Regions from separate parts of the Peribacillus sp. BM1 genome, predicted to be linked through region 2. Evidence: riboswitches for the same ligand, from Rfam matches in the RefSeq annotation. Region 2 holds a riboswitch; each other region holds the start of a gene.
The links. A riboswitch is a leader RNA that binds a small molecule or an ion and turns the genes downstream of it on or off. The one in region 2 is predicted to bind lysine.
Positions count from the first base shown of each region.

Region 1: it holds a riboswitch for lysine, as region 2 does, so the genes downstream of both, AC1MGI_RS08515 (cysteine hydrolase family protein) here and AC1MGI_RS19980 (aspartate kinase) in region 2, are expected to answer to the same signal.
Region 3: it holds a riboswitch for lysine, as region 2 does, so the genes downstream of both, AC1MGI_RS02675 (amino acid permease) here and AC1MGI_RS19980 (aspartate kinase) in region 2, are expected to answer to the same signal.

Region 1 is NZ_CM155259.1:1,761,005-1,770,164, reverse strand. It holds gene AC1MGI_RS08520 (APC family permease) at 1-1,288, opposite strand, end outside; gene AC1MGI_RS08515 (cysteine hydrolase family protein) at 1,305-2,021, opposite strand; lysine riboswitch at 2,328-2,512, opposite strand; gene AC1MGI_RS08510 (ATP-binding cassette domain-containing protein) at 2,813-5,983, opposite strand; gene AC1MGI_RS08505 (hypothetical protein) at 6,826-6,987, opposite strand; gene AC1MGI_RS08500 (ECF transporter S component) at 7,519-8,052, shown strand; gene AC1MGI_RS08495 (MFS transporter) at 8,275-9,160, opposite strand, start outside.
Region 2 is NZ_CM155259.1:4,174,417-4,186,184, reverse strand. It holds gene trxA (thioredoxin) at 1-162, shown strand, start outside; gene uvrC (excinuclease ABC subunit UvrC) at 252-2,024, shown strand; lysine riboswitch at 2,228-2,406, shown strand; gene AC1MGI_RS19980 (aspartate kinase) at 2,500-3,732, shown strand; gene AC1MGI_RS19975 (YslB family protein) at 3,848-4,303, opposite strand; gene AC1MGI_RS19970 (succinate dehydrogenase cytochrome b558 subunit) at 4,626-5,234, shown strand; gene sdhA (succinate dehydrogenase flavoprotein subunit) at 5,297-7,048, shown strand; gene sdhB (succinate dehydrogenase iron-sulfur subunit) at 7,067-7,834, shown strand; gene AC1MGI_RS19955 (hypothetical protein) at 8,031-8,585, shown strand; gene AC1MGI_RS19950 (acyl-CoA thioesterase) at 8,788-9,234, shown strand; gene AC1MGI_RS19945 (restriction endonuclease) at 9,504-9,782, opposite strand; gene AC1MGI_RS19940 (hypothetical protein) at 9,769-10,062, opposite strand; gene AC1MGI_RS19935 (helix-turn-helix domain-containing protein) at 10,591-10,815, shown strand; gene AC1MGI_RS19930 (MarR family winged helix-turn-helix transcriptional regulator) at 11,390-11,768, shown strand, end outside.
Region 3 is NZ_CM155259.1:527,319-539,086, reverse strand. It holds gene AC1MGI_RS02710 (ABC transporter permease) at 1-657, shown strand, start outside; gene AC1MGI_RS02705 (iron chelate uptake ABC transporter family permease subunit) at 644-1,600, shown strand; gene AC1MGI_RS02700 (iron ABC transporter ATP-binding protein) at 1,597-2,361, shown strand; gene AC1MGI_RS02695 (siderophore ABC transporter substrate-binding protein) at 2,530-3,564, shown strand; gene AC1MGI_RS02690 (antibiotic biosynthesis monooxygenase family protein) at 3,647-3,979, shown strand; gene ltaS (lipoteichoic acid synthase) at 4,985-6,976, shown strand; gene AC1MGI_RS02680 (YhcN/YlaJ family sporulation lipoprotein) at 7,497-8,051, shown strand; gene AC1MGI_RS02675 (amino acid permease) at 8,204-9,661, opposite strand; lysine riboswitch at 9,874-10,052, opposite strand; gene AC1MGI_RS02670 (FtsW/RodA/SpoVE family cell cycle protein) at 10,652-11,768, shown strand, end outside.

The sequences.
Region 1 (9,160 bases), 2.0 Mb from region 2:
TTGCCAGCCATATAAAGCCTACTTTTAACGTCATTGGTGATAAATTAATAAATAAGTAGAAACAGATTAAGAAACCGAGGCCCGGAATTAATAAATAACGGATAAATTTCTTCTCTTGTTTCCGGAAATAGTAATACACAATAACAGATAGGTTAACAAACATAAAACCAGTTAAACCACCAAAGCTCATTAATTCTGCAACAAAATCGATTGATAGGAAAAGGGCTCCAGCAATACTAATGCTGCACATTAATAAAATATTGTAGATCGGTGTTTTATATTTAGGATGTAAATGTGTAAAGAATTTTTTCGGTAGAACTTCATCACGTCCCATGCTAAACATTAAACGTGAAGCACTTGCCTGACCTGTTAAACCAGCTGTTAAAGTTGAAACGATAATCGCTACTGTGTAAAGTGTTACAAGCACTGCACCACCTGCTACATTCGCAATATCAAATAAAGCCGTATCTGCTGAGCTAAAGTTATTCACATCTGGCCAGACTAACTGAGCAACATAAGCTTGCAAGATAAAAATAACCCCACCGATTAAACAAGAAAGAATGGCCGCTTTCCAAATATCATTTTTAGGATTCACCGATTCTTCCGATAAGGTTGTAATTGAGTCAAATCCTAAAAATGAGAAACATGCCATGGCTGCACCTGAAACGATGGCTGACATTACAAATGTTTCGTTATTAAAGAACGGGGTAATCGATACTAAAGCCGATGCACCATCCTCTACCATAATCGCCTTCATACAAAAAACAACGAAAATGACAACAACGATTCCCATAAATAACACTAAAATTTGGTTCGTTTTTGCTGCAACTGCAATTCCAAGAATATTTACGACAGTAATAACTCCGGCAATAATGAATACCCATACCCAATATGGAATGGACGGAATTAATGCATTGGCATAGGAAGCACCAACCATAAAGACGATTAAAGGCACTAATACATAGTCCATAAACATGGCCCAGCCGGCAAAAAAGCCTAAATGCGGATGAATCGCACGTTGTGTATACGTATACGTTGAACCGGAAACTGGGAACGCTGCAGCCATTCTGCCATAACTATATGCCGAAAACATCATCGCAACCATCGCGATTAAATACGCTAATGGCAACATACCGCCTGTCGACTGTGCTGCAAAACCATATATATAAGCAGGCGCAATGGGCGTCATAAAGGCGATGCCATAAATCACCAAATCCTTCAGTGTGAGGACACGCTTAAAATGAGGAGCTGTACTGTCTTGATTTGCATTACTTTGTCCTTGACTCATTTAAAAAGCTTCCTCTCTATTTTTGAACAACAGTACGTTGTTCAATTTCCTCTGAAATGAATTGAATGGTTTCATCTGTGCTCATCACTTGGCAATAAATTTGATTCATGATCATGATTTCTGCATCATGTAACTCTTTCGTTGCCGCTGCGCAAGCATCTTCTACTAAAATTACTTCAAAACCAGCGTCTGCTAAGCTACGTACAGTTGAGGCAACACATTGGTCTGTTACAACACCTGTACATACAACTGTTTCAATGCCCATATTACGAAGTAAAAATTCATAGTTTGTCCCACTTAAAACACTGTCTGTCGTTTTATTTACCACGATTTCATCTTCTAATGGTTTTAATTCATCTACCATTTCTGCGCCCGGATCACCGATTGGTAATAAGATATTATTCCAACCTGGACGACGTTGTACAGGGGAACGGTCACGTCCATCCTTATGATGGCAAGCAATCCGTCCGAAAGTGACTTCTAATTGATTGGCACGGAAAAAGTCTAGTAGTTTTTTATTGTTTGGAATCGCTACGTTATCAATACGATCATAGAAAGATTCCCACTTATCGAACATGCCTTTTTCTCGTGCAACTTGAGCATCCAATCCATCACGGCTAATAAATTGATTTTGCATATCCACGACTAAAAGTGCTGTTTTCGCTGGATCTAATTTCATTTTATCTTCGCCCGTCGGGATAAATTCGTAATAAAGTGTTTGCAGTTTTTCCATATTCATTTCCTCCATCTTAGCCTATACAAGCTATATTCATTTTTTCAATACAATGCATTCGTGAGCATCTGATCCTAACTTAAATGATGAAAAAGGTTCAGGTTCTAAAAACCGTATCACCTTATAAAGGTGGCGGTGCGGAGCTGATTTTTTAGAAGCCCAGCCCCGCACCGCCACCATAGAAAAAAGAGATCCCTTATATGCTAAAGGAATCTCTTAAAGGCAATAAAAAAAGACTAGATACCTTCCGAGAAAGAACCCGGAAATCGATGTAGCCATTCCAAATTCCTCACCCTTTTATCTCTTCTGAGAGATAGCACAACTTAATAAATTGGGAAACTTATTAAGACAGTCCTGTAATTATTCATTACAGACCCAGCACATAATGGCGAGAACTCATTATATACTTCGGCGACATTTCCTTCTGCATAGCTTCTTCGTCTTCTCTGACTCCACTAAGCACTAATAAATACCGCGCCTCTACCTCACAATCATAAAAAGCGAGGTGTATTGATTTACTTGATTTATTATATAATTATAAATATTACGATGTCAATATAATATTCATCTATTAACTATTACAAAATAAGTAAATTAATTAAAATACTAACAAATAAAATAATATACTAATATAACGTTTAAAAACACCAGTACAAGATATTCTTTTAACCAACAAGCTCAAGTTTTAGAATAGCAAAAAAACTCATTTGCCATTCATTATTGCAAATGAGTAATAATCACTAGCTGACATCTAGCTTTTTTTTAATATGGCTTGTATGAATCATTCTACTTTAATTGTTCTGCTCAATGCATTGGTAAACCGCCATCATATCTCTTTTATTCAACTCGCGAATACGATTAAAAATTGGAATATCACTAACAGCCTCATTTATTAAGCTCTCAGCAACAACATCACGTACTTTGCCAGTTAGCCATGTTTGCACGTCAAAATCATCGACGATTTCCTTACGCCCTTCTTCATTGATACCACTTGCATCACAACTCACACATGGTATCGATAATTTGTACACACCGTCATGAAGACCATCTTCTGAAATGACTTTCTTCCCTTTACAGAATGGGCATGGATGGTTTTTTTTAATCTTATTTATTTGGGTGACAATTTTTTTGTAACCAAATGCTTCATAAACATACGTTAGTTTTTTGTATTTTCCATTGGTGAAATACTTATCAATAATTGTTTCTCTTGTTTCGTCAATATTGGCAAAATCACAAATTGTTATCAGATTTTTACTGCTTATAGCTTCGATGTTTCCTTTAATTCTGTCCCAGAATGGTAAGACATTTTGTAATACCATTTCATAGTGGGCAAAGCTTGCCTGTTCCAGTTCAAGCATTTTCAGTGCGACTTGTGTTTCCCTAGGCAACAGGGAGACATCTTCCGTCAAGGCCATCTCGCCGCCAACAATCGATTTCATTTTTACGAGTTCTGGTAACTCACCTACCGTTTTCAAAACTTGATCAAGCGGCTGATGAATAATCTCACGAATATCTGTGTCGCCAAATTCGAGCTTTTTATGATGGCTTAGCACGGCGCCCTGACAAATCGGACAGGTAATCATCTCTTTTGACGCTTTCATATGCTCTTTAATAATCGATTTCGAAATGGACATATACATCCCAAGAATTTTATTAAAGCCATCCCATGTCCTCCGCGCTTTGCCTTTCTTATCATAGAATGACTTTTCCCAATACCCGTATAAAAAGGTATGCTTCTCTGCTTCTGTCATCTCATGATAGCTTTTACTAATATCTTGACCAAGTTCATTCTTGATCTCATCAAAAAGGAATTGCAATTTCGGATATTGATAATGTTTTAATACCTCCATCACGTCTGGATGCAATAGGCCATCCCAAAATGGTACGTTTTTGTCTTGAATGACAACATCAATATCAAATTTTCCAATCACCCGACGGCCCGAGCAGCTTGGACAATGATTGTCTTGATCATAGAAATCGAAGCTTCTTGTATCTTTATTAGTTGGATGCGCCGCCACAATATGGTTGATTAGACCGCCAATTTCATAGAGAAAACTATATTGACTATACAAATGTCTTTCAAAATCAATGGCGATGACGGGTGCAATTGTTTCAGATTCGTATTCACCATAAATCAATCGAGCCATTGATGATAAGCTTTTTAAGATGCCGCCCTTATAAAGGTTCTCTGCATTTTTAAAATAGTCAATCTGATTTTCTTCTAAATAGTGAATACCCTTTTGCTGCTTGAGTGTGGAAGAAAGATGCAATGGGTCAACTCTATCTGCACTGTTTTTTTGACGATTATAATCATCATGACTGACAACATCAAGATGTTCTACAGACGCATGCTGTCTTTTACCAAAATCAACGATAAAGTCAGAGCTTTCTAGCATGTAAGAATTATGTTCAATCATCATCATTGAGACGGATTCATCTTGTAGAATGCCCCTAATACTATCAATGAATTGGTTTAAAATATTCTGTGATAAACCTTTTGAAGGCTCGTCAAAAATAAAAAGCGTATGTGGGTTTCTCGAGTTAGCAAACAGCTCCGAAACTAAATGAACACATTGAAATTCACCAGTTGATAAGGACTGTGTTTTTCTTTCTAACGTCAAATAACCCAGTCCCAGTTTGATCAGTAAGCTCAAGCGTTTATGGGCGATGTCTTGAGTTGGTAGTTCTTCAATAATATCTTCAATTGAGCGCTGAAAAATATCATCAATATCTTCACTATACTTTGTGAGTTTCTTTTTAATATCAAGAAAAGTCGCAACGGTTGACCGACTGGTAATCGATTGGTTTCGATCTTGACCTACCATAACTAGTCTATCTTTTGGATATCGCTTCAGAAAATCTTTGGCTATACATTCATTGACAAGTGTAGATTTACCACATCCAGACTCACCCGTAACGGTTACAAGTCTATTTTTAGGAATCTGAATTTCAGCCATTTGAATATTACGGCAATATAGATCATGAAATTGATAGTATTCTGTTGGTATTGCCTGATTTCGTTCCCAATGGATTGGTTGTGGGCGTGGTGATTCTCCCACGATTTCCCCGCCATATTTCCCACTACCAGGACCAAAGAACAATTGCTCATTCGTTGTATCGAGCACTGTGTCTGAATGATCAATGAGCCAAATTTGATTTTTATAGCCTAGCTTTTTAATCTGTTCCAAAATTTGCAATAGTGTTTGGTGATCAAGCCCAACGGAGATTTCATCAATAATAATAACGGTATTTTCACTTGCTGCCATGAATTCTGCCAAGTAAAGTCGTGTTAATTCTCCACCTGACAAAGTACCCATAATACGATTTAATGTTAAGTAACCAATACTCATATTGATCATATTTTTAAGAATATGCTGTTTTGCTTCACTAATATGTAATTCTTCTGCAAGGGAAAGAATCGATTCAATGCTTAAGTTGTTGATATCGGAAATACTATGTGGTTGATCCAATAATTCTATTCTTTTTTGCTCAACTTCTGGATTATAGCGCTTGCCCTCACACTTTTTACATTCGACATTTTGGGTAGTACCGCGTCCTTTACACTTAGGACACCAGCCTAATTCATTATTAAATGAAAACACTTCTGGAGAAAGATTAAATTTCTCAGCAAGCCGCACGCGGAGGTCTTTAAAAACGCCCGTATGGGTGCCAATCGTTGAACGTGGATTGGCAGAAATGGCTGATTTTCCGAGAAACAGGACTAAAGGCATTTCTTCCATCTTGATGGCACTGAAATTGGTTTCCATGATATTAGGAAATAAATACTGATATTCAGCCTTTGGCAATAAGGAAACGAGACGCTTCTTGGATTCTTCACCAATCGTTTGGCAAAAAGTTGTTTTACCAGATCCAGACAAACCAGCAATTCCTAACGATTTATCTACTGGTAGTACTGCATCTAATTTGTTAATATTATTCGCAATTAATTGATTGATTTTCATAGTGAATGATATCCTCTCAATTCTCTCAATTTAGTTTTTCTATGTTGGCATAACGACTAATAATTATGTTGTGTTATTTCGAATCGACGTACCCATACTAATTGTAAACGAATCGATGATGTAAAGCTTGCCATTCATGCTTTCAAAGAATAAAAGAAATCTAAAGCCTTTTTTGGCCAGAGAGCCCTTTTGGTATTATTCATTTAGAAACTTAACCCATCGTAAATTTTTAAACAGGTCTACAAACCCACCTATCTTTCCATGACAGTGCTCAAAGAGGATAGCAAGCATACTATCCTCTTTGAGTACTGTTTCTATTTTCTTTAATTACCAGTTTATTAAAGAAAATAGATGGACCTATTCATTTCCAAAGAAAAAGCACGTTTTCAGTAATCTCGGACTGTCCCATTAAACATCTACAAAATGAAATATTTGAGGGACAATGTACCTGTCCCCTAGCATCTAATTATACAGAACATCAGTTCTATTTACAAATGAAATGTTCACTTAAAGCACAAAAAATCGAAACATTAGCACGCCTAAAACACGCCTGTTTCGACCTCACTACCATCCCAGCTCTGAAGAAGTGGGCTTTCTCGTTCGAAAGGTCTGTAAAATCATTAATTTGGAACTTATCAATTGTCATACCGCTCACTTTTTGTTCTATACAGATGTCAGTACCATCAATTCCGTACATCTTTCGTGTAATGGCATTCTCTAAATCTGTATCTAAAATGGTTGAAGAACGGCCCTATCAAGCAGGACGTTACTAAATGACTTTTTCATTCCATTATATTCAATTTCAACCGAAACTAGAGGCAAATGATCATCCATATAAAATTTCATACTCTTTTACGCACTCCTATATATGGCTGTTCAATTACCTTTATTTCTTCATTATTTGCGTGAAAGATATATAATTCGCGACTTTGATTTTCCGCATGTCGTTTTTTATATACTTTCCATGCTGCATTGCCGTTCTCAAAGTCACCGATCACCGACATTTCTTCAAGGACCCTTTCTTTTCCTCTTGTTTCTGATTTAATGCTTCTACTAAGACACACCGTTCTGGAAAATGCTGACGAAATTCAGACCACTTCATTCACATGCGTATCCGGTTCAATCATAATTTTCTTTTGATTCTATCATTTTTATGATGCAAAGAGTTTAGATTCCTTCTATAAACTGGCACCTAAGTTTTAAGCTAAATTGACACTTTTAAATATACCAATCCTTTGCTAAAGTTTTCAGTAAATAAACGGCATTAAAGGGAAAGGATGCTGCTATCATCGGAAACCACTTGTACAAGTATGGACTGAACTCGTTTATCATGTCCAAGTGCTCGATAACGGTATCTATGGTGAAGGTTTTATATAATTTTTCGTTCTGACTGATAGAAGGAATCCGTTGCAGTGTTGACTATCATTAAGTTACCCCTGTTGAAGACATACGCGATCTAGATTTCAAAAGAAACGGCAACCTTGCACTTCTATCCCTTAATGCCTATAAAGAAAAGATAAGAAAGGTTTATGTCTATGCAAAAAACAACGAGTTATTCAAACACACGTACTTTCGATTTAATTCAAACATCCATGTTAATTGCACTCGTATTCGTTGCCACGGTCTTGTTAAATATCAAACTACCGATCACGGCAAATGGCGGGTTAGTTCATATGGGGACAGCTATGCTTTTTATCGGATCCATCTTATTTGGTCCTAAAAAAGGCGCCATCGCTGGTGCCGTTGGGATGGGGTTATTTGACTTAATCTCTGGTTGGACATTGTGGGCACCGTTCACTATTTTAGCTCGCGGCTTGCAAGGATATATAGTTGGGAAAATCGCCTGGTCGAAAGGCCGCAACGGAAATAGTATTGGTTTCAATCTATTTGCTACTATCATTTCGGCTCCTTTTATGTTAGCTGGTTATTACATTTGTGAAGGGGTACTATTTAGTAGCTGGATTATACCAGCGGCCTCTATTCCCGGAAACATCGTTCAAAACGTTGTGGGGATCTGTGTAGCTATTCCAGTTTGTGCTGTACTGAAAAAAATTCCGCTTTTTAAATAGGTATTAAAAAGCTGGGCAATAACACAAATAATTCTTATAAACATTATTTTATAGTACATGAAAAAGGGGAAACGCTTCGTATATCAAGCATTCTCCTTCTTTTTTTCATTAAACTTCGGATTTAAATGAGATTCACTTTTGATCTTTATTTCCAATATACTTCTATTCCTACAATTTTTTCTTCCCCATTATCTTTCTTTATGGTGCATGACTCAATGTAGTTCAAGAAGCCTTTCTCTCTTTTATTGATTTTTTAATACCTTCTTTTGGAATCGTAGCTACTATAGCTAGTAAAGCTAGTCCAGCAAACATAGCATTTGTCAGCAACCCTATACTTGCAGCCACATCCATATTTCCAGCCTTTTCAACTACACTATAAACAGTAACAGATATCGCTAAACCGAATGAGCTGCCAAGTGTACTAGACATTTTATAAATACCTGCTGCCTCTCCTGCCTTTGCTGTCGGAACATTGTCTACTGCTGTATCTATAGATGGTGTCGCATAAAGGCCAAGTCCAATCCCGTACACAGTAAAACCAATAAAAACAACAACGGAATAAATCAAATTGGGTAAGATTGTTAAGGTCATTAACATAATTCCAGCTATCACTAAAAGACAAGCTAAGACCATCGGCTTTCTTGGACCACTTCGTTGTAATACTTTTTCACCAACACGAATCATCACTAACACAGCAACTAAATTGCCAATAGATAATAACCCAGATTGAAAGGAACTGTATCCTCTTGCCATTTGGACATAGGTATTGGCAACAATAAGTGCCCCCGCTACAGCACTCAGTAAAAAGTTTGACAAAGTAGCCCCAGTAAAATAGTTATTTTTAAATAAAGAAAGATCGATAAATCCGTTAGATTTTCCTTTTACAACTTTTAAAAATACCCAACCACCTATGACAGTGACAGCCACTAACGTCAACGAAATGGGGCTTGTCCAACCCAAGTCCTCTCCACTTGTAATGACAACATTTAAAGCGAGCATCACTAGGAGAAAGATAACAAAGCCAGAAAAGTCAAATTTTGATGAATGGCTTTGTTCGGCTTTACTCTCTGGTACATTTTTAATCAAAAACATAGATAGCAAAGTGAAA
Region 2 (11,768 bases):
ATCGTTAAAGTGGATGTAGACGAAAACCAAGAAACTGCTGGTAAATTCGGCGTAATGAGCATCCCAACTTTAATCGTGTTAAAAGATGGAGAAGTTGTTGACAAAGTGGTTGGCTTCCAACCGAAAGAAGCATTATCAGAACTTCTTGCAAAACACGCTTAATTCTTTTATATTTAAGAAACTTCAAGTCTATGGCTTGGAGTTTTTTCTTTTATACACTTTATGTAGATTGATTGGTTGGGAGGTTGAACATGAATCAGCGAATTAAGGACAAGCTTGCCCTGCTTCCTGATCATCCCGGCTGTTACTTGATGAAAGATCGCCAGGGAACGATTATTTATGTCGGTAAAGCCAAGGTACTGAAAAATCGAGTTCGCTCGTATTTTACTGGCTCGCATGACGGAAAAACGCTTAGACTCGTCAATGAAATTGAAGACTTTGAATATATCGTTACATCATCAAATATTGAAGCACTCATTTTAGAATTAAACTTAATCAAGAAACATGATCCGAAATATAATATTATGCTGAAGGACGATAAAACGTATCCGTTCATCAAGCTGACGAATGAGCGTCATCCGCGCTTAATCATCACCAGAAAAGTGAAAAAAGATAATGGTAAATATTTCGGTCCCTATCCGAATGTCATCGCGGCTAATGAAACGAAAAAGCTCCTTGACCGCATTTATCCGCTTAGAAAGTGTAATACATTGCCTGATCGCGTGTGCTTATACTATCATCTTGGTCAATGTCTCGCACCATGTGTGAAAGAAGTGCCACAGGAAACATACAAAACGATGATGGGTGAAATTACGCGATTTTTAAATGGTGGCTATCAAGAAATTAAAAATGAGTTGTCTGATAAAATGCATGAGGCAGCTGAAGAACTTGATTTTGAACGGGCAAAGGAATATCGAGATCAAATCGCCCATATTGTCGTTACGATGGAAAAGCAAAAAATGATGTCCAATGATTATACAGATCGTGACGTTTTTGGTTTTGCGTATGATAAAGGCTGGATGTGTGTACAAGTATTCTTTGTTCGTCAAGGTAAATTGATTGAACGTGACGTCTCGTTGTTTCCGATATACGATGAACCTGATCAAGAATTGCTAACATATCTGGGGCAATTTTATTCAAAGGCAAATCATTTCAAACCAAAAGAAATTTTTCTACCTGAATCAGTAGATGCACAATTAGCGGAGCAATTATTACAGGTTAAAATTCTTACTCCGAAAATTGGACAAAAGAAAGAATTACTCAATCTTGCTAATAAAAATGCTAGCATTGCGCTGGGAGAAAAATTTGCTTTAATTGACCGGGATGAGGATCGCACGATTAAAGCAGTGGAGAGGCTTGGAGAACAGCTCGGCATTTATACACCGCACAGAATTGAAGCTTTCGATAATTCAAATATTCAAGGAACAAATCCTGTTTCTGCGCTCGTTGTCTTTATCGACGGAAAACCTGAAAAACGAGAATATCGTAAATACAAGATTAAAACGGTTAAAGGACCAGACGATTACGAATCAATGCGTGAGGTAGTTCGTCGCCGCTACTCGAGAGTGTTGAAAGAAGGACTTCCGCTTCCAGATTTAATCATTATTGATGGCGGTAAAGGGCATGTTGAAGCAGTTCGCGATATTTTAGAAAATGAACTCGGTCTAGAAGTCCCGCTCTCAGGCCTTGTAAAAGATGAAAAGCATCGTACATCTGAACTGATGATTGGCAATCCACTTGAGATTATCCCGCTTAACCATAGGAGTCAGGAGTTTTATTTGCTACAACGGATTCAAGATGAGGTGCATCGTTTTGCCATCACTTTTCACCGCCAGCTGCGAGGTAAAAATGCTTTTCAATCTTTGCTTGATGAAATTGAAGGCATCGGCGAGAAACGAAAAAAACTACTTCTAAAACATTTTGGCTCAGTAAAGAAAATGCGTGAAGCAACGGTAGAAGAAGTTCAAGCGGTAGGCATTCCACGATCTGTCGCTCAAGAGCTTGTCAATAAATTGCAAGAATGATCTTGCTGTTCAAAATGGGGTATGCTATACTACAGTTAATTTTTAAAAGTAATGTACGTCTTTAATAAATTTAACTGTCTAGCTACAGCTCCTAGCCCGTCTGAGGTCATAAGGAAACCATCTGATGGAGAGAAAATCGCTCTCCATACAGCTTGTTTGCCTTATGCTCTGCCTGAGGCTGAACAAGGTGCTTATGCTTTTCGTGTGTTGATAGAGGTGCGGGTTTCATTAGTAAAGACTTGGAGAAGGATGAGCTTCTGTGAAAAGTCTTGAAAGGGGAAGTCGCCGAAGCGATCAAGTCTCATAGCTTGATTTTGCTGGTCTGACATTGAATAAATGGCAGATTGTCAGAACAATTTTGTTCTGGAGGGCTATCTCACTGTGATATTCGTATGTATTTACGTTACCACAGCAATGAGATAATTCTCATTGCTTTTTTTGTTTGCAAAAAAACAGCTGGAAAGGGTGTCACAAAGTGGGATTAATCGTGCAGAAATTTGGCGGTACATCAGTAGGAAATATTGAAAAAATAAAGCATGTAGCAACTAGGGTAATAGAAGAAGCGGCTCTTGGGAATGAGGTTGTTGTCGTTGTATCGGCAATGGGCAAAACGACCGACGAGCTCGTTAGAATGGCGAATGAAATCAGTAACACTCCGAGCAAACGGGAAATGGATATGCTGTTATCAACTGGAGAACAGGTCACGATTTCATTTCTTACGATGGCTTTACAAGAACTTGGGTATGACGCGGTTTCTTTTACCGGTTGGCAAGCTGGGATTAAAGCTGAATCGATTCATGGGAATGCAAGAATTTTGGATATTGATACGAATCGGGTCAAAGAACAGCTTTCTGTAGGGAAAATCGTTGTTGTAGCGGGCTTCCAAGGAGTGGATGCGAGCGGTGAAATCATGACATTGGGCCGAGGTGGATCCGATACGACCGCTGTTGCATTAGCGGCAGCTTTAAAAGCAGAACGCTGTGACATTTATACAGATGTTACAGGTGTGTTCACAACAGATCCTCGTTTTGTTAAATCAGCAAGGAAATTACAAGCGATTTCCTATGATGAAATGCTTGAATTGGCGAATCTTGGGGCAGGGGTTCTTCACCCACGTGCAGTAGAGTTTGCGAAGAATTATGGAATACCGCTAGTCGTTCGCTCAAGTATAGAACAGGAACAAGGAACAATCATTGAGGAGGAAGTAACGATGGAAGAGAATTTAATTGTTAGAGGGATTGCATTTGAAGACAGTATTACACGGGTAACCATTTTTGGACTGACTGGAAGGTTAACTTCTTTATCTACCATTTTCACAACCCTTGCCGAGCAGCACTTAAATGTAGACATTATTATCCAAAGCATTACGGATACTGGTACGACGAATCTAACATTCTCGATTAAAGAGGATGACGTAAGTGACGTGTTAACGGTTTTAGAAAGTAATAAAAAAGAATTACAGTTTGAAAGAATTGAAACGGAAAGTAATTTAGCGAAAGTGAGCATCGTCGGTTCGGGAATGGTTTCTAATCCGGGTGTTGCAGCGAAAATGTTTGCGATTCTTGCAGATGCAGGCATCCAAGTGAAAATGGTCAGCACATCTGAAATCAAAGTTTCTACGGTTATCCCAGACAAAGATATGGTTCAGGCTGTTGAAACATTGCATGTGGAATTTCAACTTGATGAAAGAACGGCAGTCAAAGCGTAAAAAATGAGTAGAGGATCGTTAAACCTATGCAAAGCATGGCTAAACGATCCTCTTTATCTACTTATCCCATATTAACGGAAAGTCAATCCCCCCACTTATGGAAGTTTCACTTTATCTACTCAATCGGGTCTTTTAAATCTAATTTTACGAATATCGTAGCTCTGCGGGCGCGACGTTTCGTTTCTTCGGCGCCTTCTGCTGTGAATTTTTTTTGCAAGCTGATTTGTTCAGCAAGAAATCCAGTCTCAAGTTGAAAGTGACATGCGGTGTTCAAATCAAACCGTCTTTCAACCATTATCCCAGTTAATGTCATTTCGATTTCGTCTTTGGATTGCTTGACCAATGTTAAGTCCCCCCAGCCGGCACTAGAGAAAAAGTTAATGATTTCATCTATGTTGTGAAGCGGAAATTTCCTTGCCAACTGTTTTCCAGCCCAGTATAGAACATGGGGAGAATCTTTGCCTAAAATATCATTTAATAGTATTTCTCTAATTAACTCGTAGCCAAAAATCGGGATATGCATTTCAGTGTTGTCAGATAATTCTTGCAGAGCCTGAGCTTCTTTTTCCATTGTATTCCCCACTTTCTATACAACTATTATATACGTTTTGTGAGTTGAAGCATTAATTTTTATAGGAAAATCTAAAATTAAATTGTTGGATAAATGGTGGCTTATGGGATTTTACTTAGGTGAATAAGGTAAAAAACTAGTAAAATATTTCTATTTTGAAAAAAGAAATCTTGTATCCGTTTTCTTGACGCAATTATCAGACAGGGGTAAAATGGACATGTCAGAAGATTGTTAAATAGTTTCATACATTTAGAAAATGCAGGGGTAAGGGAGAATTGATTTTATCTTTGCGAGGGTTTCACAAATTAAGGGGGGGCACTTTGTGGCGCAAAATCGAGAGTTTGGGAATCGTAAGCTTCATTCACTTCTTGGGGTAGTTCCAATTGGACTGTTTTTAATCTTCCATTTAACAGTCAACTATATGGCAACTAAAGGAGCGGATACCTTCAATGCAGCGGTACATTTAATTGAATTCACGCCAATCAAGATTGTCGTTGAATTTGTTGTCATTTATTTACCGTTGATTTTCCATGCTGTTTATGGGATTTACATCGCTTTTACAGCTAAAAACAACTTGGGAAGATTTAACTTTTTCCGTAACTGGATGTTCTTTTTACAAAGGGTATCAGGAATTATAACGTTAATCTTTCTTATTTGGCATGTGTATACGACAAGAATTCAAGCCGCACTTGGCGCTGAAGTGAACTTTGACATGATGGCAACGATTTTTTCAAGCCCATTCATGATTGTTTTTTACATTGTAGGGCTTCTTTCAACTGTTTTCCATTTCGCTAATGGACTTTGGTCATTCTCGGTAAGCTGGGGGTTAACTGTTTCACCTAAATCGCAAAAGATCATGACTTACATAACATTAGTTGTATTCCTAGTCCTTAGCTATATTGGGCTACGTGCAATTTTTGCTTTCGTATAAAAGGTTCGAATAAATCAGAGCAAGCTAACAAGCTTTGAACGGATATGAGGGAGTGAGCAATAATGGGTAAAGGTAAAATTATTGTCGTCGGTGGAGGTCTAGCAGGGCTAATGGCTACGATTAAAGCGGCTGAGCATGGACAACAGGTAGATCTATTCTCGTTAGTTCCTGTTAAACGTTCTCACTCTGTTTGTGCACAAGGTGGCATAAATGGAGCAGTAAATACAAAAGGTGAAGGGGACTCCCCATTGATTCACTTTGATGATACAGTTTACGGTGGCGATTTTTTAGCGAACCAGCCGCCTGTTAAAGCAATGTGTGAAGCAGCACCATCGATTATTCACATGTTCGACCGGATGGGTGTTATGTTCAACCGCACGGCTGAAGGTTTGCTAGATTTCCGTCGTTTCGGCGGTACACAGCATCACCGTACAGCATTTGCTGGGGCGACAACTGGCCAACAATTGCTTTATGCATTGGACGAACAAGTTCGCCGCTATGAGGTAGAAGGACTTGTTACGAAATATGAAGGCTGGGAATTCCTTGGGGCCGTCATTGACGACGAACAAGTGGCCCGCGGGATTGTGGGACAAGACTTGAAAACAATGGAAATCAAAGCATTCCCAGGCGATGCGGTCATCATGGCAAGCGGTGGACCAGGTATCATCTTTGGTAAATCAACGAACTCCATGATCAATACGGGTTCAGCTGCTTCTATTGTTTACCAACAAGGCGCGATTTATTCAAATGGTGAATTCATTCAAATCCATCCGACCGCACTTCCTGGCGATGATAAACTTCGATTAATGTCAGAATCGGCTCGTGGCGAAGGCGGACGTGTTTGGACGTATAAAGACGGGAAACCTTGGTATTTCTTAGAAGAGAAATATCCGGCATATGGAAACCTTGTGCCGCGTGATATTGCCACGCGGGAGATTTTCGATGTGTGCGTAAATATGAAGCTCGGTATTAATGGAGAAAACATGGTTTATCTTGATCTCTCTCATAAAGATCCGAAAGAATTGGATATTAAACTTGGCGGCATCATTGAAATCTATGAAAAATTCATGGGTGAAGATCCACGTAAAGTTCCAATGAAAATCTTCCCTGCTGTTCACTATTCAATGGGTGGATTATGGGTGGATTATGATCAAATGACGAATATTAAAGGCTTGTTTGCAGCAGGTGAGTGTGATTATTCACAGCATGGTGGGAACCGTCTAGGTGCGAACTCCCTTCTTTCCGCGATTTACGGTGGAATGGTAGCTGGACCAAATGCTGTTAAATATATTTCTGGTCTTGAGAAAACAAGTGAATCACTACCATCTTCCTTGTTTGATGGCTATGTGAAGCAAGAACAAGAAAAATGGGATAGCATTATGTCGCTTGATGGAACAGAAAATGCCTACGTTCTTCACAAAGAACTTGGCGAATGGATGACAAATAACGTAACGGTTGTACGTCATAATGATCGATTACAAGCAACAGACGATAAAATTGTCGAATTAATGGAACGGTATAAAAATATCAATATTTTAGATACATCAAAATGGAGCAACCAAGGAGCTTCTTTCACAAGACAATTACAAAACATGCTCCAATTAGCTCGGGTTATTACAATAGGTGCTCTTAATCGTAATGAAAGCCGCGGTGCTCATTACAAACCGGACTTCCCGGAACGTAATGACGATGAATTTATGAAAACGACAATGGCTAAGTTTACTGGTCCGAATTCAGCTCCTGAGTTCTATTACGAAGATATTGATGTTTCGTTAATTGCACCACGGAAACGCGACTATACGACAACTCACTAAAAAGAGGGGGAGAAAAGCATGGCTGAGACAAAGACAAAAACAGTACGGTTTGAAATATCAAGACAAGATACTCCAGATTCAGATCCATATATAGAGGTTTTTGAATTAGACTATCGTCCAAATATGAACGTCATTTCTGCCCTAATGGAAATCCGTCGTAACCCAGTAACGGTTGACGGAAAAACAACAACACCGATTTCTTGGGATATGAACTGTTTAGAAGAAGTTTGTGGTGCTTGTTCAATGGTGATCAATGGCAAGCCAAGGCAGTCTTGTACAGCACTTATCGACCAATTAGAACAACCGATTCGCTTAAGTCCTATGCGCACATTCCCTGTTGTTCGCGACCTACAAGTGGATCGTAGCCGTATGTTTGATTCATTGAAAAAAGTAAAAGCGTGGATCCCAATTGATGGAACGTACAATCTTGGACCAGGTCCTCGTATGCCAGAAAAGAAACGTCAATGGGCGTATGAACTTTCTAAATGTATGACTTGTGGTGTGTGCCTTGAAGCTTGCCCGAACGTAAACAGCTCTTCAGACTTCATTGGACCATCAGCACTTTCACAAGTACGTCTATTCAATGCGCACCCAACGGGCGAAATGAATCGTTCAGATCGCCTTAATGCGATTATGGGAGACGGAGGCTTAGCCAACTGCGGGAATTCACAAAACTGTGTACAATCATGCCCGAAAGGCATCCCGCTTACGACTTCAATCGCTTCCTTGAACCGTGATACAACCCTACAATCGTTCCGTAACTTCTTCGGAAGCGATCAAGTTTAATAAAAATAGTGAAAAAAGAACCCGGAATTGAACTGCCCCGTAAATGTTAGACACCAAACTAACATTTACGGGGTGTTTTATTTATGCGTCGAAATAGGAAAATATGCGTAATAAATTTTTCCAGTTATTTACGATTGGCACTGGGTAGAGAATGGTATAACAAAAAAGAAAGATTTGCGTTGTAGGAGGTAATTGTTTGTTTGATTTTGCAGATGTTACCAAATTCATTTTTTCTTTTTTTCTCATCATGCCGATTGTCACGTTTATTCACTTAAGCGGTCACCTATTTTGTGCTGCGATATTTGGAGGTACAGGGAAAAAGCTTACACTCGGTTGCGGGAATAAATTATTTTCAATTTTGAAAATGGATATAAAAAAATACTACTTTTGGAATGGACACTGCGAGTTCGATAAATTACAAGTCGATCACCCATTTAAAAGTGTGATGATTTATTTAGGAGGAGCGCTGTTCAATCTATTCAGCATATTTATTATTAATGGACTCATATTTTTGGACGTATTAAATAATTCTATTTTTTGGTACCAATTCATTTATTTCTCTTTCTATATCATGTTTTTTTCACTTTTTCCGATGTATTTTTCCGATGGATCACCTAGTGATGGACAGGCAGCTTTACTTTCTTTAAAAAAACAAGAGAAGGATATCGTTACAGGTGACGTTATAATAAAGAAAAAGAAGGCTGATTCTAAAAACGCAAAACCTTTAGAAGAAGATGATGATGTAATCTAGCTTTTTTGGATTATTAAAGTAATAGGCTTTTTAAATAGATGATTTATCAGTAGAATAAATGAATAACCATTCATAAATAACATTCATGTGCGTCTGCTCCCAACCTAACGATGAAAATTAAATTCTATCATATTATGAAGGTGGCGGTACGGAGCTGATGTTGCGAAGCTCCGTCCCTTTTCCACAGAAAGGAGCGAATAGAATGAGCAGAATATCATATATCGATAATATGGAAGAATGGGCTTCATCCTTTCAATTTAAACACCCGGTTAAAATCCGTTTTTCGGAAACGGATATGTTCGGACATGTAAATAATACTGTTCCGTTTACATATTTTGAAGAAGCAAGGATTGAATATTTTAAGAGCATTGGTTTTATGCAGAATTGGTTGCACGAAGGGAGAGATAGAATCCCTGTTGTCGCCGATCTACAATGTGACTTTCTTGAGCAATTGTTTTTCGATGATGAAATCTATGTTCACGTCAAAGCAGCCCGAATTGGAAATTCATCTGTTGATATTCATTATATGGGGACGAAGGAAGGAAAAGTGTGCCTTGCAGGTCGTGGAACGATCGTCCAAATTTCAAAGAAGACGGGGAAATCGGTAAAGTGGACCGAGGAAATGAAACGGAAGATGAGAGCGTTTTAGCTAGGGTCTAGGACTATTAAATGATTACTAATGAAAGGGTCAAGACCCCACATTCACAATATACAATTCATACTAAACGAAAGTACCACTAAGAACTGTGTATAGAGTGCGAGATCAGACTCTTATGCTTGTCCTAAAGGGTTTGATCCTTTTGATTATCGATAAAAGTCTTATTAAGCTAACTTTCTTTTCGCGGTTTCTTTTTTCATCCATGGAATTACTTCACGATTGAACCAGTAAATGTCTCTAAGATTCATTCCTCTTGGTGCTTAGGCAGATGCTGGATTAGTAAAGGTAGAAGTGGTGATAAATTCACCGAATGCGCAACCATAATTCCGTTTTGAACCATCTAATTCTCTAATTAAACTAACGCTGATTTCCTTTTGTGAACGTATATAATGTTTAATCTGTACGGCTGTCTTCCCATCTTGAGGATGATAGTAGATCAAATCAAATCCTCCGTCTGCTCCCTGTTTTGTTAATTCAGGCTTATACCCTTTACTTTTATAGTAAAGAAAACATAACCTTTCAACTTCACGCCATGACATTTCGCCAAGGCTCATTTTTAGTATTTTCATGATCAGTTCTTAATAGGTTGTGAGCTGCTTTGTCGACTGTTTTTTTGGTTTTAATTGGTTGTTTATGGTTTTTCTTTTTTATTGATACTGGTAATAACTGATCCATAATGATAGACGAAATCATAGGGAGAATGAAAATAAGTATGTAATAATAAATATCTGCTCTATTCAATAAAAGAATAGTTAAAGTAATAAATCCAACTATTAATCTAACGAGTTGAAGGATGCTGTTTCTCTGCTTCTTATACATGATTTTCTCTCCTGTTCTAATTTCCATTTCACAATAAACAATATGTCTTAGGTATCTAGCTTTTCTTCATTTAGCTACAGCACGCTTCTTAGATTAACTGATTTGAGAAAATGTGTTCGTGAAATTAAAAACTTTAAAGCAACGTTAAATTTTTGTGAATATAGGTAAACGCATCCAAATAAAGTCCAGTATCATTACTCGTCATTTGCAGTCACTGATTCACTTCACAAAGAATAAGATACTTTGATTTCTTGAAACAACTGTGAAGAGTGAAGTTGTGGTGCCAACTGATTTAAAAGGGTATTGTGGGTTCTAAAGTACATATTTGGATCGATAAAACACCCAAGGTCAATTCCGATTAATACAGATTAAAAATCAAAAATTAGGTCAAATAAAAAATATAAAAGAAATTCACTATTCGAGCCTTGAAACAGTCACTCTCCCCCCTCTCTTGTCATACTATAACAAGACTAAATAGACACCCACTCCGGGTTCTTATGCTGGTGAAGGCAAGGAGGGTTACAACACTTGAAGGAGAACGAATTCACTCATAAGCCATTACTCACCAAAAGAGAAAAAGAAGTATTCGAACTATTAGTTCAAGATAAGACAACGAAAGAAATCGCAGGGGAATTGTTTATCAGCGAGAAAACAGTTCGAAACCATATTTCAAATGCGATGCAAAAGCTTGGAGTCAAAGGACGTTCCCAAGCAGTCATTGAACTCCTTCGTATGGGAGAGTTGAAGCTCTAACACATTCTCGATTTCATACGGAGTTGATTGATAAAAGCTTAAAGAGCACCATTTTGTCAAACTGTTAGCAGCGATATTTCTAGCACAATAATGAATGAATACATTCAAGAAGGTGCTCGTTATTGCTGTTAATTTTTTTTGTATGAAGGACATGGGGATGGGGTTTCGCGATTTACTAAAATAGCCAATCTACTTTACAAAAATCCTTACTTTATCCCGCATTAACGGGCAGTAAAACCCCCACCTCAAGGCTTAGAGGAATCGAAGGAGCGTAGGTGGGGGATAACTGCCCGTAAAAGCCCGATTGGTTCAACTAACAATCAGTGAAGGATGAAGAAAACCCCCATTGATTGAAGTTTCACTTTATAAAAAAGTATTTCAAAAACCGGCTCCGCATCGCCATCATTGTGATTAGGCGAGTGTCGCGTGCTTCATAATAGATGACTAATGGTAAATGATGGCGTTTTAATACCATATTTGTTTTGTATGTGAAGAATGGTTCTTGAAATTTCCCTGTTTTTCATAGACAATAAAGACAATAAAGTTTTGTATAAGTGGTTGGGAGCTGTGAGAAATGGATGAAGTAACACATGTTGCGCATGTGGCGAGAATTGAAAAAGAGCTGCGTTATGTTTCGGGTTTGGTTAAGCAAAAGGGCCGGGAAATGTTAAATAATTATAAAATTACACCTCCACAATTTATTGCTCTTCAGTGGTTGTCAGAAGAAGGCGATATGACAATAGGGGAGCTTTCCTCTAAGATGTATTTGGCTTTCAGTACAACGACGGATTTGATTGACCGCATGGAAAAAAATGAGCTTGTCCAACGTGTGAAGGATGAGAAAGATCGTCGAGTGGTAAGAATTCACCTTTTAGAAGAAGGAAAACGGATAATAGATGAGGTAATTAAAAAGCGTCAAGTGTATCTTCAAGACGTTTTAGTGAATTTTTCAA
Region 3 (11,768 bases), 750 kb from region 2:
ACGTATTTTCAGCAAATTATATTCAGTTTTGCATTCGCTTTAGTTGGAACGCTAATTTTCATGCAATTACTTGATCGCATTAAATTTAAAGATGTAATTTTCGTACCGCTAATCGGGATTATGTACGGGAATATTTTATCGGCGATTTCGACGTTTTTAGGTTATGAAGCGGAAATTTTACAAAACGTTCAAGCATTCTTCATGGGTAGTTTTACTTTAATCGTATCTGGACGTTATGAATTATTGTATGTAGCTGTCCCAGCCATCATATTAGCTTACATATATGCTAATAAGTTTACGGTAGCTGGAATGGGTGAAGATTTTGCAAAAAATTTAGGACTAAGTTATAAAATGGTTTTAAATTTAGGTTTAGTTTTAGTAGCTATCATTTCTACTACTGTCGTACTAACTGTTGGGATTATTCCTTTTTTAGGGTTAATTGTGCCAAATATCGTATCGATTTATATGGGGGACAATTTACGTAAATCGATTCCACATACAATCATGCTAGGAATGGTTTTCTTGCTGGCATGTGATATTCTTAGCCGCTTAATTGTATACCCTTATGAAATTCCAGTAAACCTAACAGTCGCAGTATTTGGTAGTGCGATCTTCTTAGTAATGTTATTTAGGAGGAAAGCATATGCGAAAAAATAGTACGAAAATAATTATATTAACGGTAATTGCGATAATTTTCATTTTACTTTTTGCATTTTATAATATTCGAGGCGGTTTTGACTATGCCTTTCCACGTCGTTTAGTACGAATTGGAGCAATGGTCATCACCGGGATAGCGATTTCATACGCAACAATCATGTTCCAAACAATTACGCATAACCGAATTCTAACACCTTCTGTCATGGGGATTGACTCCATGTATGAAGTCGTACAAACCGTTATTTTTTTCGCTCTAGGTTCAGCTTCTATTTTTGTCGTAGATCGGTATTTAAATTTCGGTATCGCAATTATCGCAATGATTCTTTTTGCTTTAATTTTATATCGCTTCTTATTCCGAGCAGATAAATATCCAATTTATCTACTTTTACTAGCAGGGTTGATTATTGGGACATTACTAGGAAGTTTAGTGAATTTCCTCCAAGTAGTAATAGATCCCATTGAATACTTAAGTTTACAAAGCCGATTATTCGCAAGCTTTAATAACGTTAAGTCAGAGTTATTGTATCTTTCGATGGTGATATTAGGGGCAGCTTTCATCTATGGTAAAAGAATGTTGCAAGATTTAGATGTGATGTCTTTAGGTCGTGATGCGGCAATTAATCTAGGTGTAAACTACGATAAAATGGTGCTAAAAGTATTAATTTTATCATCGATTTTGATTGCAACTTCAACTGCACTTATTGGTCCGATTACCTTTTTAGGATTAATCGTATCGAACGTAGCCTATCAATTTATTAATACATATCGGCATTCAGTTTTAATTGTAGCATCCAGTTTAATAAGTATTATTGCATTAGTAGGCGGACAGTTTTTAGTATTACACGTATTCCATTTAAATACGACAATTAGTGTCATTATTAACTTTATTGGTGGTATTTACTTTATTTACTTATTGCTAAAAGAAAGTAGGGCAGCAGGATGATTGAAATCAAAGGTTTAACAAAGCATTTTGGCAAAAAGCCCGTAGTAGAAAATGTAACTGTAACGATTCAACCGAAAGCAATTACTTCTTTTATTGGGCCAAATGGTGCAGGTAAATCGACGTTATTATCTATGGTAAGTCGTTTATTAGATTCTGATACAGGTGAAGTGCTTTTAGATAAAGGTAATGTTAAAAAGATGAAATCTAATGATTTTGCAAAACGAGTGGCCATTTTAAGACAATCTAATCATCTAAATGTTCGTTTAACAGTTCGAGAGCTAGTGTCGTTTGGTCGTTACCCGTATTCGAAGGGACGACTTACTAGTGAAGACGAAAAATTTGTTGATCAAGCATTAGAATATATGAACTTATCTAATATCCAAGATAAATATTTAGATGAGTTATCTGGTGGACAAAAACAGCGTGCGTTTATTTCAATGGTTATTGCACAAGATACAGAATATATTTTATTAGATGAACCGTTAAATAACTTGGATATGAAACATTCTGTTCAAATTATGAAAATTTTACGTAAGTTGGTTGATGAATTAGATAAGACCGTTGTGATTGTATTACATGATATTAACTTTGCATCAGTATATTCAGATCGTATCGTTGCTCTTAAAGATGGACGTGTTGTGAAAGATGGTCTAACAAATGAAATTATAAATACTGCTGCATTGCGGGAAATATATGATATGGATATACCAGTCCAAGAACAGGACGGGTGTCGTATTTGTGTATTCTTTAATTCGCATTAGTAAACTTATGATTTAGAAAAGGGTGATTTGGCATGCTTTTCTAAATCATTTTTTTTGAATAAAGTTGGATAAAATAAATTAAAAATGCGTTGACCTATAATTTTTACATGTTATAATGATAATGATTATCAGTATCAATAATAAAAGGAACGGGAGAGAATGAAAAAAATGAGAAAATGGCAAATTTTAGCTGTAACAACTTTACTATCTTTAGTTTTAGCAGCATGTGGATCAAATGAAGAAGCAAAAACAGATACACCTGAAACTAATACAGAAAAGACAACTGAAGGAACAGAAAAAGCTACTGAAACTTCTGCATTCCCAATGACAGTTGCATCTTTAACTGGTGAAAGAGAAGATAAAGAAGCAGGAACAAAAACGGTGTTTGAAGATGTTACTTTAGAAGAAATGCCAGAACGTATTGTTACTTTAGACTTTGGTTTCTTAGATAATCTTGACGCTTTAGGAGTGGAGGGCGTTGTCGGTCTTCCTAAATCAAATCTACCAGCAGACTTAAAAGAAAAATATTCTTCTGACGAATATGCAGACTTAGGTACTTTAAAAGAAATCGATTTCGAATTAGTAGCATCACTTGATCCAGATGTAATTTTCATTTCTGGTCGTCAAGCTCCTATGTATGATCAATTAAAAGAAGTTACTCCAAACGTAATATTCATTGGATCTGATAACGAAAATTATATTAACGGTATTAAAGAAGGTGCAGAACTCGCAGGACAAATTTTCGGTAAAGAAGAAGAAGCTAAAACTTTAAATGCAGATCTAGATGCAAAAGTTGCAGAACTTCAAGAAAAAGCTGCTGGTTATGAAAATGCATTAGTAGCTATGTACAATGAGAAGAAAATGTCTGGTTTCGATAATGGTCCAGATTCTCGTTTCGCTTATGTATATAATGATTTTGGATTCAAACCAGCAACTGAAGATATTAAGTCTAGTTCACATGGTTCTGATTTCAGTTATGAGTCAATTTTATCAGTTGACCCAGAAGTATTATTAGTTATTGACCGCAACGCTGAAGACAATGACGCGCTTAAAGCAGATGTTGAAAACGACATTATTAAACAAACTCGTGCTTACAAAGAAGGCAAAATTGTTTACCTTTATGGTGGTAACTGGTACTTCGCAAGTGGTGGCGTACCAACTGAAATGGAAAAAATTCAAGAAATCTTAGACGAGTTAAAATAAGATTAACATAAATATTTGACTTCAAAAGAGCAGGCTGTCCATTAAATGGGACAGCCTTTACTATAATTAAGGGGGAAGACAGATGTTTGTTCAAATTCGTAAGTGGACAATTACTGAAGGAAATTCAGAAAAGATATTAGAACGTTTTAAAAAGAAACCCGGCCAAGGCCCATCATTAGTGGAACAAAGAGAAGGTTTTATTAGCCGTGAGCTACTTGTAAAAAATATACGTCGTGGGGAAGAAGAAGTAATTATGATTATCCGCTGGGAGTCTGAAGAGGCTTGGAAAGCTTGGGAAAAGAGTCCGGAGCATATTGCTGGTCACAAAGAGAAGATTAAACAACATGGTGGTAAACCACCAAAACCAGACTATATTATTAATATGGAGCACGGTAACTACACTGTAGTAGAATAAGTACCAGACCTATCAGGCGGTGGACTTGAATCCATTCAGGAAATGGTGAATGAAATTGTTGAAGGTCTTAAATAATTCTAAAAAACAAAAACTAAGAATGTCTTAAAGGGACCGGCCCCGTAGCCTATAAAGGATAAAGCGTTAGTTTAACGCACCTAATCCTTTATAGTAGCTGCGGGGTCTGGTCCTTTGCACGTAAGACAAACTTAGTTTATTTTTTTGTTGTGAACAGGACTTTTTTTGATACAAAGGGAACAGGACGAAGTTTTTAAGCGGAATCCTCAATTTGCCTGTCCATATCAAGCGTAAACAGCACCACCCCCCACAAGAAACCAACTTCTAATCGAGATTACCCTCATCATATACTTGTCGGTTTAGCATAGATTGTGCAGATTTCGACGTTTGCTATAGGAAACAGCCGATTTTAATCAAAGTTCCTAAATAAGTACTTGAGTCTTGTTTAACGTTTGTAATTTAGTGGAAAAAATAATGGGGTTGTGATATAATAAAAGGATTCAAATCAGGAATACTGTTACATTTTTCATTCTGTTAGATGCTGAGTTTATTTACTTTTCATTCGGAACTTTGTAAAGGCAGTGTAAAAGCATCTGGAACCGCAGTGAAATAGGGATGGAATGAGACTGCATTTGTACTTGGGAAATATGGAAATGAAAAAAAGTGATATTTAATGGAAGTTCAAGTGAAAGTCCGTTATAGTAGTATTTGTGGCGTTGGCAATCAGCATTAATTTGTTATTTTTTTCGGATCGTGTTCATATGATAATGAGTATTTAGCACCTTTCATTGTCTATACTGAATTGTTACAATTTCTTTACAATAGAATGTGAATGGGAATAAAAGGATAATCACTCAACTAATCTTGACTTATTGAATGAAAGTGATACTATGTATTCTATGCTCAAAATGTCATTTACTTATCAAGATAAATAATCAGAATCTGCATCATCGGTTAAGGCTCAGATTACTAGATTAATAGAGGTGAAACATGAAAAATTTTCTTAAAAAGGGTCAAAGCATTTTACAAACTAAACTTCTTAGTTTCTTCATAATAGCAGTTACATTATTTTGGATTAAAACATATATTGGCTATCAGGTGGAATTTAATTTAGGGATTGATAACAAACTTCAATCGTTTCTACTACTCATTAACCCGATTAGTTCAGCGATCCTATTCTTTGGAATAGCATTGTTGGCCAAGGGGAAAAAGACATATAAATGGGTGATTCGGTTAAATTTCATTTTATCAGCCGTCTTATTCTCTAATATCGTTTATTACCGTTCTTTTACGGACTTCATTACTTTACCAACACTTACTCAAGCATCAAATTTTGGTGACTTAGGTCCGAGTGTAATGGCATTATTCAACCCGTATGATATTTTGTATTTCTTGGATACAATCATCCTGATCGTATTGTATTATTCTAAAGCAATCAAACCAAGTGAAATTAAAATGAAACGTCGTACGGTTGCAATGGTCTTCCTTGCTGGACTTGCTATTTTCTCAGTAAACCTTGCGTTAGCGGAAAAAGACCGTCCGCAACTACTTACTAGAACATTTGACCGTAACTATATTGTTAAATATTTAGGCATGTACAATTACATGGTATATGACGCAGTACAAAATACGAGAACATATGCACAGCGTGCAACGGCAAACAGCACAGACATTGCTGAGATTGTCAATTTTACAAAAGCGATGTATGCTGAGCCAAACCCAGAATATTTCGGTGCTTCAAAGGGTAAGAATGTGATTTATCTTCATTTGGAATCGATGCAGAATTTCCTTATTGATTACAAGCTTAATGGAGAGGAAGTTACACCATTCTTAAATTCATTAGCGCATAGCACAGACTTTATGTATTTTGATAATTTCTTCCATCAGGTTGGTCAAGGTAAAACATCTGATGCCGAGTTTATGCTTGAAAATTCATTGTACGGTTTACCACAAGGTTCAGCATTCACGACACATGATCAAAATACGTACCAAGCTGCACCAGCTATTTTAGGTCAAGAAGGGTATACGTCTGCTGTTTTTCATGGTAACTATAAGACTTTCTGGAACCGCGATAAAATTTATAAAGCGCTTGGGTTTAATCGCTTTTACGATGCAAGCTATTACGATATGAATGTAGAAGATACAATGAGCTATGGCTTGATGGATAAGCCTTTCTTTCAAGAGTCAATCCCGATGCTTGATAAATTGCCACAGCCATTTTATTCGAAGTTTATAACGGTGTCACACCATTTCCCGTATTCGATAAACCAAGACTTAACAACAATCGCACCTCATACAACGGGTGATAAGTCAGTTGATAATTACTTCCAAACGGCCAGATATGCGGATGAAGCACTTAAAGAGTTCTTTACCTATTTAAAGGAATCCGGCTTATATGATAATTCCGTAATCGTGATGTACGGTGACCATTATGGAATCTCAGAAAACCATATGAGAGCTATGTCTCAAGTACTTGGAACTGAAGTTGGGGAATTCGAAAACGCACAACTACAACGTGTGCCTTTACTGATTCATGCACCAGGTGTCAAGGGTGGAGTCAATCATACGTATGGCGGACAAATTGACTTAATGCCGACACTTATGCATTTACTAGGTGTAGAAACGAAAGAGAATGTTCAATTTGGTACAGATTTATTGTCTAAAGATCATCACGAATTGATTCCATTCCGAAATGGAGATTTTATTACACCATCTGTAACTTCTCTCAAAGGAAAATACTATGATACGAATACAGGGGAATTAATCGAAGAAACGGAAGAGATTGCTGCGGATAAACAACTTGCGCAAAAACTACTTCAGTACTCCGATAAGGTTGTGAATGGAGATTTATTACGCTTCTATACACCTAAGGGATTCACACCAATTAAACCTTCTGACTATAATTATAATAATGAAGAAGATAAAGAAACTCCGGTGGAAAATACAGTGGAAACATCTACTCAAGAAACATCTGGAGAATAAAGGAACAGGCAGGAAGAATAATACTCTTCTTGCCTGTTTTTTTGTGTGAAGGACATGGGTACAAGGCTTCACGACTTACTAATATAGCCACTCTTTTAGTAGGTATACTCATTTTATCGAGAAACCGCCAAAATTACGGCTCCGCACCGCCACCAATGTGATTAGGTGAATGTAGCGTTTTTAATGAGGGATCCTTCCAAAGTAACTGGTGGCCATTTAACGTCATTTTAGGTTTTGTATGCAAATAAATGAAAATTTGGCACTGGCACGTAAATCATAAATCCCGCTCGAAAAGCGTTAGTTCTGGCGCGTAAACCCTCCATTCTGGCACATAATTAGGTAAATCTAGCACGAAAATTTGTTTTCCGGATCGTAATTGGTTAAAAAGTAAGCCGATGCAGGTAACAGGACCAGTATTTCACATGGAAAAAATTGTTGCAGGTGATTTGTTCGGGTTCTTACATATTTCATCTTCTCTGACGAACACTAAATTTGTAATAACGAAAAAGGAGTGATGGATATGAAGAACGCAATCATCGCGGGTGGAATAATAGCAACATTATTTGTTGGAGGATGTACAGCCAACAATACTAATCAGGGTAGTGAGAAAATAGGTGTGAATCGGCCGACAGACGTAAATAATCCGACAGACGTAAATTATGACAGAGCCAGGTTTCCGAATGAAGTCCAAAATGTAAGAAATAATGTCAACTATAACACAAGGAATGTCACAAATAATAACGATATTAGAGAGGGAAACAACCTTTCTGCTGAAGTCGATAAGCTAAAAGAAGTGAAACATTCTACAGTAATGGTGATGGGAAACAGTGCCTATGTTGCAGCTGATTTATCGGACAAAGGAAGCAATGAGCTAGCGAAGAATGTAGAGGAGAAAATTGCCGACAAAGTAAGGGCAGCTGATGGAACGATTGAAAACGTGTACGTGTCTTCAAACCCTGACTTCATTAATCGTATGCAAGGGTATTCGACTGATGTGAGGAATGGTCATCCAATTGCAGGATTTGCCGATGAGTTCACTGAAACGATGAAACGTGTTTTCCCGTCTGCACACTGATGTTTATAAGGCAGCTGGCATCATTCACCTGCTTATGAAGTGATGTAAGCATATTAAATACCTTGACTTATAGGACAAGAAGTTGTCCCATACAAAAAAGGGTCAGACCTCACATCAATAGTGTGAAGTCCGACCCTTTTGGATTTCTTTTCTTACTTTTTTTCAAAATCACAGTCTTTTAAAGGGATTAATTTTGTTTTGTTTTTAACTTTATAGACGAGCCAAACGATTAAGAAAAGAGGTAAACCGATATAAGAAACAAGTACTCCGTTCCAATCGACCCCGCCTCCCGTAAAGGCTTGGTAGTTTTGACCTAGTATAATGAAAATACACAGAAACAGTGCTAATAATGGACCGAGTGGGAACCACTTTGCTCGATATGGAAGATCCTTTATGTCGTGTCCTTGTGCGATATAGGCCCTGCGGAAGCGGTAATGGCTGATGGCAATCCCGAGCCAAGTAACAAAACCAGCCATCCCTGACGCGTTTAACAACCAAATATAAACGGCACCATCGCCGAAGAAAGTCGTTAAGAAAGCTAGTGATCCAACTAAAGTGGTGGCGATTAAAGCATTGACCGGCACACCTCTTTTATCCAATTTCCCTAAGAATTTGGGTGCTTTACCATCGCGTGCTAAATCCCAAAGCATACGAGTAGAAGCATACATGCCTGAGTTACCTGCAGACAAGACGGATGTTAAAATGATGGCGTTCATGACGGATGCAGCGAAGGCAAATCCTGCGCGTTCAAAAACGAGTGTGAATGGACTTACAGAAATCGCATCACTTAATAATCGTTCATCTGTGTATGGAAGAATCATCCCAATGACAAAAATAGATAAAATGTAAAAAAGAAGGATTCGCCAAAATACAGTGCTAATTGCTTTTGGAATATTTTTTTCCGGCTCTTCGCTTTCTCCAGCAGCTACGCCGAGTAATTCCGTCCCTTGAAAGGAGAAACCCGCTGCCATGAAGATTCCTAGAATGGCAAAGAATCCGCCATTAAAAGGTGCATCCTCGATTGTGAAGTTTGTAAAGCCGATTGATTCTCCGCCCATTATGCCAAAAATCATTAAAAATCCAGTAATAATAAAGATGATGACTGTTACAACTTTAATCAGTGCAAACCAAAACTCCGCTTCTCCAAAGCCTTTAACAGACAAATAGTTGAAGCCGAACATAATCACAAGTGCCAGTGCGCTCCACATAACTGAAGGACTTTCTGGAAACCAAAATTTCATAATAAGTACAACTGCAGCAAGCTCCGCGGCAATCGTAATTGCCCAGTTATACCAATAGTTCCAGCCAATAGCAAAACCAAATGCTGGATCAACAAAATTCGTGGCGTACACTCTGAATGAACCAGCTACTGGCATGTAGGCTGCCATCTCGGCAAGACTTGTCATTAAGAAATAAACCATGATTCCAACAGCCGCATAGGCGAGCAGCGCTCCACCTGGACCAGCAGTAGAAATAGCGCCGCCACTTGCTAAAAATATCCCAGTTCCGATTGATCCTCCAAGAGAAATCATCATAAGATGGCGTGCTTTAAGAGTTCTCTTTAATTGAGTAGGGTTAGATGCTTTGGATGAATTCGCCAATGATATTATACACTCCTTTTCTGTGGAAAAGGGGCGGGGCTTCGCAAAAATCAGCTCCGCACCGCCACCTTCATAAGGTGATACAATTTGAGTACCTGAACCTTTTTCATCGTTTTAGTTGGGATCAGATGCTCAAATGGAAGGTTACATCGTATTTTAGACAAATAAAAAAACAGCAGTCGAAAAAGATCGACGGCTGTTTGATAAGTCCGTTAAATCCTTCCGAAGATAGCCCTCCACGTTACTAAACGTGACAGTGATGTTCCTGTTCGGAAACATCGCCAGCCTGGATAGTCAATGATTTATCCAAACTTCGGCAATTTATCCTTTCAAACGGAGTCATCAATTTCATTGAATCTCGTCCGCTTTACTATTATAAGTTGCAGCCTCTATCCCATCGGTGAATGGGAATATTTAATTAAATATGATTGTAGTATAGTATATTTCAGATGGACAAGCAATGCTTAATTTTGAAAGGGAAGTAATAATTAGACAAGAATAGATGAAAAGACCCAATATATTGGAGCAAACAAAGAGAAAACTTGGACCATTATGTTTACAGGTTTTTTAGTTTAACTTCCATTTCGAATTCGCACTTGTAACGACGATTTTTTTTGTAAAGAACAAGGCATTTGATTCTGGATTGGCTTGCGCGATAGGAATCCCGGTCGTTTTCTTTTACTATTTATTAATGGGCCATTACACAGCAGTGATGCTAGATGCTTCGATAGCAGGATGAATGGTCAGTGTTGTGGGTGTGATCTTTGGATTGGCTTTTCTATTTTCGCCAAGTCAGGGACTTGTAACCATCTACATGAGGAGAAGGCGACTTAGCGCAGAAAGATGATAAGTTGGGACTTCGTGGGGGAATATCCAATATACGATATAGTTGTGATTTTGTCTGTTTACAGTATAATGGATAGATGTACGAAAGGGATTATTTTCTCAAAAAGATGCTATGGATCATAGTTCCCTTAATCCTTCTTAGGGGAGAGTTATATGGAATCAAAAAATAAAGTTTCATCCAGAATTGATTATACCTTAGCTTTTATACTATTTCTTCTGTTTATTACGAGCTGTATTGCGATATACAGCGCGCAGACATCTGGGCAGTATGTAAATAACTTTTTAATACAACAAGTGTTTTGGTACGCGGTTGGTGTAGGCATTGTTGCAACCATCATTACCTTTGATTCAGATCAATTAAAGAAAATAACTTGGTATGCTTATGGTTTTGGGCTTCTTTTACTTGTCTTGCTAGTGATCGCTCCAGATTCGTTAGTTCCAGAGAGAAATGGAGCCAAGAGTTGGTTTATCATTCCGAAATTAGGTTCGATTCAGCCTTCTGAATTCATGAAGACGTTTTTGATTGTAGCACTTGCCAATGTGGCGACCACTCATCATGAAAAAAATCTAATAAAGACGCTTAAAACGGATTTCTGGCTGTTGTTGAAATTAGGTCTTGTAACGATGCCGCCGATTATGTTAGTTATGCTACAACCTGACTTAGGAACATCTCTTGTTTTAATTGCGATTTTAGTTGGCGTCATTTTTGTTTCAGGTGTTTCATGGAAGATACTAACCCCCATTTTTGCAGGCGGGGCAGCCGTTGCAGGAACGATATTTTATTTCGTTCTTTGGCAACCTGATGTTTTAGTAAAATACCTAGGAGTTAAGCAATATCAATTTGGACGGATTTATTCTTGGTTAGATCCTTATAATTACGCCAGTTCAACAGGGTATCAATTAACGAAGTCGCTGCTTGCGATCGGATCAGGCCAAACGACAGGGAAAGCATTAGAAGGTGGAATCGGTGCTAGAGAAGTGTATTTACCGGAAAGTCATTCTGATTTCATCTTTAGTGTGATTGGCGAAGAATTTGGTTTTCTTGGGTCCAGTATTGTCGTTAGTTTGTTTTTCTTGCTGATCTATCACATTACGAAATCCGGAATGGATACGAAGAATAACTTCTATACGTATATTTGTGTGGGGGTAATTAGTATGATTACATTCCATGTATTTCAAAATATTGGCATGACGATTGGCGTTTTGCCGATTACAGGTATTCCGCTTCCTTTCATTAGCTATGGTGGAAGCTCGTTAATGGGGAATATGT